Regions from separate parts of the Bradyrhizobium sp. 142 genome, predicted to be linked through region 1. Evidence: predicted binding sites of a transcription regulator. Region 1 holds the regulator's gene; the other holds the start of a gene.
The links. The regulator LexA, encoded in region 1, represses DNA repair genes until DNA is damaged. The targets are predictions, from matches to a motif close to TGTTCNNNNTGTGTTCNG.
Positions count from the first base shown of each region.

Region 2: a site for LexA is predicted at 1,664-1,681, ahead of IVA82_RS48385 (UvrD-helicase domain-containing protein). Genes of this name have one in related genera too.

Region 1 is NZ_JADPKQ010000118.1:42,480-47,853, forward strand. It holds partial or broken gene IVA82_RS12065 (HAD family phosphatase) at 1-545, shown strand, start outside; gene glp (gephyrin-like molybdotransferase Glp) at 1,109-2,320, shown strand; gene lexA (transcriptional repressor LexA) at 2,496-3,197, shown strand; gene IVA82_RS12080 (hypothetical protein) at 3,764-4,198, shown strand; gene IVA82_RS12085 (GAF domain-containing protein) at 4,419-5,360, shown strand; partial or broken gene IVA82_RS12090 (ComEC/Rec2 family competence protein) at 5,370-5,374, opposite strand, start outside.
Region 2 is NZ_JADPKQ010000541.1:61,136-64,279, reverse strand. It holds partial or broken gene IVA82_RS48030 (transposase) at 259-487, opposite strand; gene IVA82_RS48025 (hypothetical protein) at 474-617, opposite strand; gene IVA82_RS48390 (UvrD-helicase domain-containing protein) at 1,075-1,392, opposite strand; gene IVA82_RS48385 (UvrD-helicase domain-containing protein) at 1,292-1,591, opposite strand; gene IVA82_RS48020 (hypothetical protein) at 2,267-2,980, opposite strand.

The DNA.
Region 1 (5,374 bases):
GGCGATCGCCTGCTGGGCTGGACATGCCGGCTGCCAGCCGGAGGCCATCGTCGCGCGCTATGTGCGTGACGAGGCCTACCGGTTGCACGAGGTCGGCAGGATCAGCGATGCGGAGTATTTCGCCTCGCTGCGCGCTTCGCTCGGAATCGGCATTTCGGACGCACAGTTCCTGGAGGGCTGGAACGCGATCTTCGCAGGAGAGATGCCCGATATCGCAGAGCTGTTGCCGCGCGCGGCCACGCAGATGCCGCTCTACGCCTTCTCCAACACCAACCGTCCGCATGTCGACTACTTCTCGAAGGAATATGCCGATCTGCTCGGCCATTTCCGCGAGGTCTACCTGTCGTCCAGCATCGGCCTGCGCAAACCCGATGCCGAAGCCTTCGACCATGTCGTGGCTGCGATCGGCGTGCCGGCAAAGCGCATTGTGTTCTTCGATGATCTCGCCGAAAACGTCGAGGGAGCGCGGGCACGCGGATTGACCGCGGTACACGTCATGTCCGCCCGGCGACGTCGGAGAGGCGCTCAGGGCCTTGGGGATCTGATCGGGAACCCGGTTCCCCGGAACCAAATTGTCCCAAATGAGGAACCAAATCATTTTGCGCAATTTTATACGGAGTTCCGGGAACGGAAGCCCCGCCTCCGGACTATTGAGTCCGTCGGTATTTCTACGGACGGACACATCATCGTGTTGGGCAAGACCTACCTTACCAAGCAGGCCTCTCTCCTTCTTGAATTCGCCAGAACCACCTCGGACTCGGAGCTCTCGGCCAAGCTGATCAGTAAGGCCGCCGATCTGAAGTCTCAGGCGGATCCGCTGCCCGACAAGGATCAGGGTCTCCAAGCTCCTGACGTCCGTTCCAACGGGCCTACAGGGAGTTGATCGATGCTGGCCGTGGCTCTGGTCGTTCTCGTCCTTGCCATGGCCACGCTGGTCCCCGTCGTTCTCGTCGTCTGGATCATGCCGCGCCGGACCTGACGGCTACTCTTACCGGGCAAAGTCAGGCACGATGATTCATCCTGCCTCGCCGTCGTTTTGCCTCTGCGCTCGCGCTCGGCTAGAACTTCGCCGTTCTTCGTCCGACCGTGCCCTGCAGGAGTTTTCCCCGTGGTCTTGATGCCGGTTTCTGACGCGCTCGCAGCGGTGCTGGCGGGGACAGAGCCTCTGGCCGAAGAGGTGATCCCTCTCGCCGATGCCTTCCATCGCGTGCTCGCGCGCGACGTCGCGGCGCGGCGTACGCAGCCGCCGCAGGCGATGTCGGCGATGGACGGATATGCCGTGCGGACAGCCGATGCGGCAAAGATCGATGCAGAACTCCACCTGATCGGCGAGGTCGCCGCGGGCCGCCCGTTTGCGGGAACGGTCGGGGCAGGCGAAGCGGTGCGAATCTTCACCGGCGGCGTCGTTCCCGATGGCGCTGATGCCGTCGTGATCCAGGAGGATACGGGCGCGGATGGCAAGCGCATCACGATCAAGGAAGCCGCAATCGTGGGGCGTCACATCCGCCCCGCCGGCGTCGATTTTCGCGAGGGCGACGTGTTGCTGCGGACGGGCACCCGCCTTACCGAACGAGATCTGGCGCTCGCCGCCGGCATGAATCAGCCCTCCCTTCCGGTCCGCCGCCGTCCGAAGATTGCGATTCTCGCGACCGGCGACGAGCTGGTGATGCCGGGAACCGCACCCGGCCCCGGACAGATCGTTTATTCCAACGGCTTCGCCCTGCACGCGCTAGCGCGCAGCGAAGGCGCTGAAACCATCGACCTTGGAATTGCCGCGGATACCCTGGACGCCACCACCTCCGGCATCCGCCGCGCCCGCGACAGCGGCGCAGACATCCTGATCACGACGGGCGGCGCATCTGTCGGCGACCACGACCTGGTCAAGCCGGCGCTGGAGGCCGAGGGCATCTCCATGGCTTTCTGGAAGATCGCGATGCGGCCGGGCAAGCCGATGATGCACGGACGGCTCGGCGCGATGCGCGTGATCGGCCTGCCCGGCAATCCCGTGTCATCCTACGTTTGCGCGTTCCTGTTCCTGGTTCCGCTGATTCGCGCGCTGTCTGGCGGCTCAGTGATTCATCACCGCCGCGAGCGCGCCGTGCTCGGCCGCGATGTCGGTTCCAACGATGCGCGCGAGGATTATCTTCGCGCGCATCTGGAGGTGCGGGAGGACGGAGCGCTGGTCGCCCTTCCCGTCAACCATCAGGATTCTTCGCTGCTTGCGAATCTGGCTGCGGCGCAGGCACTTCTCGTGCGCGCGCCGTTCGCGCCGAAGGCCGAGGCGGGCATGCCTTGCGAAGTGCTGCGGCTGCCGGCTTGAACGCGCCGACCGCACGCGTTTCCATAACTTTGTCGCGTTCACGGTAAATTAAGCAGTTGCGGAACACATATCGAACATATAGTGTCCGTTCATGATTTGTTTCGAGCATCTAGCGGCTCGCCGCTGAATTCGCCGTCTCGGAATCGAACGACATCAACCGGGGGATTTGGTCGAGATGTTAACGCGCAAACAATACGAGCTTCTGCGGTTCATCAGCGAACGTTTGAAGGAAAGCGGCGTGCCGCCCTCTTTCGACGAGATGAAGGACGCGCTCGATCTGCGCTCGAAGTCGGGTATCCATCGCCTGATCACCGCGCTCGAGGAGCGCGGTTTCATCCGGCGTCTGCCCAACCGCGCCCGTGCCATCGAGGTGATCAAGCTGCCCGAGCTCCAGGCCGCCGCCGGCACCCGCCGCGGTTTCACGCCGAGCGTCATCGAAGGCAATCTCGGCAAGGTGCGCGCGAGCTCCAGCGCGTCTACGGACGACGGTGAACGCCCCGTTGCCGTGCCGGTGATGGGCCGCATCGCGGCCGGTACGCCGATCGAGGCGTTGCAGACCCGCAGCCACACAATCAGCGTACCGCCCGACATGCTCGGTTCAGGCGAACATTACGCGCTCGAAGTGCGCGGCGATTCGATGGTCGAGGCTGGCATCCTCGACGGCGACATGGCGCTGATCCAGCGCAACGAGACTGCCGATACCGGCGACATCGTCGTCGCGCTGATCGACGAGGAGGAAGCAACGCTGAAGCGCTTCCGCCGCCGTGGCGCCTCGATCGCGCTCGAGCCCGCCAACGCGGCTTATGAGGTGCGCATCCTGCCGCCGAACCGGGTCAAGATTCAGGGCAAGCTGATCGGGCTGTACCGGAAATACTGAGCGTACCCGACGGTCACGCGATACCCATTGGAGCGGACGGATTGTCCGCTCCGGCTGGATGGTCTCTCTGGTTCTGCACAGATGATCCGGCCACCCCTCCAGCGCTACATCCTCGGCACGCCGCACGAAGCAGTCATCGCTTCGCGGCCTTGTGAGACCGAGGAGACAACCATGCGCAAGATCATTCTGAGTATGCTCATGACCGCTTTGATCGGGGCGCCGCTTCGCAAGCCGTCGCCGCACAGTCGCATCATCATGCCCGCAAGGAGACAGCGGTGAGCACGCAATTCCGCAATGCCCACAGCGCGGTCGAACAAACGTCGCAGCCGAATTGGCCGTATTCCGGCTGGTCTGCACCAGCGGGCCGCTGACGTTCGAGTCCGCGCAAAATGCACGGACGCAGGCTTTGTTCCTACTGGATTCGGGAAAGATAATGTGATCGCAGCCTGCGGCGGCGAGCCGCAGATTTGCCTACAACCGAGCAGATGCTTATGTACTTTCCACTCTGATAGAGGCCTGCGCCTCAGAAGAGGCGCGGGTTGCTATCTTCGAATGAGGAGCACCCGATGTGTGACTACAGCCTGCATGCCGTCGCGACGCGCCCGGCCGAAGTCGGCGAGACGATCGTCACGACAACCTTCCGCGGCACCTCGACGCGCGGCTTCGCCTCCGAAGCCGATCTCTCCGTCGCGGTCTGCCTGCTGCCGGGAACGGAGCTCGCCTTCGCCGACAACGTCCGCTACGACAATCGCTGGATCTGGACGCGTACCGTCAACTCGCGCGTCGGAAAGTTCGGCAAGATCGATTCGCACATTCCCGATCGCCACCACGACGCGATCGAATTTCCCGACGGCAAATACGTGTTGGTCACGCAACTCGTCGAAGGCCAGCGCGCAACCGTGCTGCAGCTGCCGGTGAGCCAGCCGGTCGGCGAACGCGAGCACAAGCCGCAGATCATCGCCGACAGGCAGCCGACCGTCACCCGCTTGCCGATCGGCTGACACTGCCGTCCCCGGCCGCAAGGTCGAGGCCAGGATTGAAATTGCCATCGCCGGCCGAGGCCGGCGAGATGGAGTGTTTTGCGGCCCTCGAATTCAGATGGGCGGCTCCTGCCGCCCGTACACGTCGCACGAAGTTTGGGCCGCCCTGCCTGAATTTTGAACGCCCGCTCCGTGGCCAAATGGCCGATGCTGATGCAGCTTGAGGCGGCGGGCACGCTCGATGAAGACCTTCATTCGCGTCGTTGAACTCTGGGTGCCTGACCAGACGCGCATGCGGCTGGAATTCGGCGGCGGCCTCTACAGCGAAGGCCTGTGCGCGTTCAGGGCCGTAAGCGAAAACTTGCGCTTCGGATATGACGAGGGCCTACCAGGCAAGGCCTGGTCCAGCGGCCACCCCGTGATCCTCACCAAATTCGCCAACTCGTATTTCAAGCGGACCGATCAGGCCATCGCGGCGGGGCTGACCTGCGGCGTGGCGGTGCCGGTGTTTGCCGGCGAATTTTTGCAAGCCGTCATGGTGCTGTTCTGCGGCGACGACGAGGCGCATGTCGGCGCGATCGAGCTCTGGCACAACGATCCGGACGTCTCCCACGAGATGGGGCTCGTCGACGGCTATTATGGCGCCGCGGACATGTTCGAGTTCAACTCGCGCCACACCAAATTTCCACGCGGCTTCGGCCTGCCCGGACGCACCTGGAAAGCGGGCGCACCGCTGATCATCAAGGACCTGCACGACGCCAAAAGCTTCCTGCGCTGGGAGGACGCCGCCAAGGTCGGAATCAACCTGGGCGTCGGCGTGCCCTACCGGACCGGCGCCGACCACACCTGGGTCCTGACATTCCTTTCCGCGCAGGCCACGCCGATTGCGCGGCGCTTCGAGATCTGGGTGCCGGACGCGGCCCGTTCGGCGCTGGTCTTTCGGGCCGGCGATTGCAGTGCGCAGACCGACCTTGCCGCGCTCTATGCGACGAAATCCATCGTCAGAGGCGAAGGAAGCATCGGCGGAGCCTGGGCAACCGGCATGCCCGCGCTCAACGACGATCTCTCGCATGACGCCTCGATCGCGGCCTCGGAAGCTCGCGTATCGGGGCTGAGCCGGATGGTGGCGCTGCCGGTCATCGGCAATGCTGGACTCGAAGCCCTGTTGGCCTGGTATCTGTAGCCGTTCCGCTCAAT
Region 2 (3,144 bases), on a different contig from region 1:
CCGACCTCCTGCTGGGCTACGCCCTCCCTGCGTCACGAGCCCGGCGAAGCTCTCTCATCCTGATTGACGCTGCACTTCCATCCTGATTGCCGCGCCGCAGACGCCCTCACTCGAGCCTTGACGGGCGCACGCCCGACGAGGCTTACTTCGGCACGCAAGCTATGGTGATGGCCGCATGACCGTCGCCGACGATTTTGTCGTCGCTCTGGTCGGGCTACGCCCCTCCCGACGCAACGACAAAATCGTAAGGTTCCGCGTTCAGCATAACCCGGCAGGAATCCACTTAAATCCCGCGGGGCGCTGTCCAAACAACCGGGGCCAGCTCTCCATATAGCGTGCCCGCTGCACGGCCCACTCGTCGTTCTGTTCGAGCAGGATCGCCCCGATGAGGCGGACGATGACATCCTCGTTGGGGAAGATGCCGACCACCTCGATCCGCCGCTGGATCTCTGCCGTTGAGACGTTCGATAGCATCAAGGTTCGCGAGAGCGCGCGCGTTCCGCTGGCAATGCCGGGCCGCCATAATCACTCTCAACGTTCAGGCGCTCGGTCGCGAAGACGACGAGCTGCATCGGCGTGAGTTCGGCGGCAAGACCATGCAGCGCCTGGAGCTTCAAGAGAACATCCTTTGCGAGGGGGTTAATGACGTCGTCCGCCCGCGTCCGCAGCTGGAAGCGTCGGCGCCCGTCCTGATCGGGAGAGAGCGCCGCCGTGATATCGAGAACGTCTTCGTTGCATAGCCCGACAATGGGACCTCGCATGAAGGCGCCGAAGTGTCCAGCGGGTCCGCAAGTGCGCGGACCAGGATGACGACGTCCTAACGTTCTGGCGCCGGAAGAGCGCGTAACGTGCCTGGGAGGCCACTGCGATGCGTTGCGCTTCAAGGGCGCGTTCATAGCGCCAGAGTATGCATCGGCGCAAGCAATGTGATGTCGCCTGCGCGCAAGTATCGCTCCGTCCCCTCGCGGCGGCAGATTCTCAGGGCGCCAATAAGGCGCGCGCACAGCTGGGCAACAGCTGCCGCTTCCGCTTCGCGCTCGTCCTCGTCGCTTGCGTCCCGCGGAACGCCGATTGTCAGCTTTGCTGTAGCAGCGAACGGCAACGGCGGCAGCGCAAGGGTCGAAGCGAGCGGTACGAAGCCGGGCTGCCCCTTCTTTCCGAGAACGTCCTGAAATACGCGGTTGACGTGCGCATAATCTCCGGGCGGGATCTGAAATTCGCGGTGACAGCAAGCAGCCAGCCGTTCTTGGTCTTGCCGATCACGGACTTCGCCAGCGCGTAAGATTCTACGTCAGCGCTGCGAAAGCGATAGATCGCCTGTTTGTGATCTCCCACCAGAAACAGCGCCCCGGGGCGCAAGACGGCATTGCTCCAGGTCGCTGGCTGCGACATGCGCGGCTATGCAGAATACGATTTCCACCTGCACGGGATCAGTATCCTGGAGTTCATCGACCAGCAGATGCGCATAGCGGCCAGCGAGCCAGGCGCGCGTGTCGGAATTCTCGCAGACAAGAGCTCGCGGCTGCCGCAAACAAGTCGTCGAAAACGAGGACGGCCGCCTCGCGTTTGCGCGGTCGTAAGCCTCGACCACTCCGGTTAGGTGCGCAGCGCTTCATACACCAGGCATTGCGATGGAGCCGATCAGCGTTCGATAGGCCGCGAACTTTCTCGAAGTGTTCGGCCGCTTCCTGTCCGCGACGCCGCCCATCCGCCTCGCCGAGAGCCTGCTGCCAAGCGCGCATCCTGTTATAGGGCAGTAAGTCGATACTTTTCTGCCGCATCATGCTGATGCGCGGCGGCAGGGTCAGGCGCCACAGATCGGAAAAGGCGGCGTTCGCGTGATCGCCCCCAAAGAACGCAGAGAGGCGCTCGAGATCGGTGATGAGCTCCGCTGTCCACGTCTCTCCTGGTCCCCGCGGTCCGGGCGAGTGGGACAATCGGGTGTCGGTGCAGTCGCGCTGCGATGTTCGCGCCGGAGGATGGCAAGCTCGCGACGCGCTCGCCCCCCACCGGGTCGTCCTTTGCAAGAACAGGAATTGGACGATCCCGTTCGTCGCCAAGCGTCAGCATCTTCTTCAGCCAGGTCGCGAGCCATTTCATAAAGAGGGCATTAGCAATGGCCTGGTCGACCACCCGCGAACCCGGGTCAAGGCCGGCGTCGATCCCGTGCGAACGAAGGATACCCTGGCAAAAGCCGTGGATCGTTGTTGCGGTGATTTCTCGGATGCGTGGCGCTGCGCGTCCAGGTGCCCGCGCCCTGCTGTGCCTATCGCGCTCCGCCAAACCACATCCTCTCTTTCTTTCGGCCACAATGTGCTGGCTGCCTGCAGGGATCCAGCCGCCTCCCTGTATGCGCGCGAAAGTGCAAAGCCGGTCGATTGGTCGAAGATGATGTCATACATCGTCTGGTCACCTTCGGCCGCTTCCGCACGGAAGTCGCAGTTGCCCAGCAGGTGTTGCGGTATAATTGGATTTTCGCTGGACCGTCTTGGCTTTGCATTCGCGTCCAGCCCGATGAGCCGAACATCAGCGAGAGGTAAGAACCGAGGCCGTCGATCGTGGTGATGTCCTTTCCGAGCAACGCGAACAGCGTCTCGCGGACGCCGGAAGCTAAAGCGTTCGCCTGATCGGTTCGATTCCGACGCCGCGAGACCGGCGGCGCCGGTCCATGGCCATGACCGCGATGGATGCTCAGTTCCTTCAACACGGCTTCGATCCAGGCGTCGCAAGCGGATGCCTTCTCGTGGTAGGCGTCATAAAGCGCAAGTGCCTGCTCGAGCGCAAACAGATGCTCGGCGCGGTAGCTTCCGGTGAGCGCCTTCGCGATCGTCTCGGCGCTGGAGTGGCAGTTGTAGTGGCGCAAGCATGCCAGTGCCTCCGGATCGCGCTCGCCGGCAAGGATCGCGAGGATGATACGCAGGCCGGTCCCACCGGTCATGTCGGCGACGACGTGGTGCAACTGAAGATTCATCTCCGTCAAGGCCTTCTGCATCTTGGATACGTGAGGCCGCGTACTCCAGCAGACGCTCGCGCTGACGCACGTAGGCTCGCAGCTCGGCAACCTTTGGGCCGAAGAGCTGGCCCGCAGAAACCCGAACGAATAGAGCCGCTGCAGCCATTGCGCATCGCCGACATCGGTCTTGC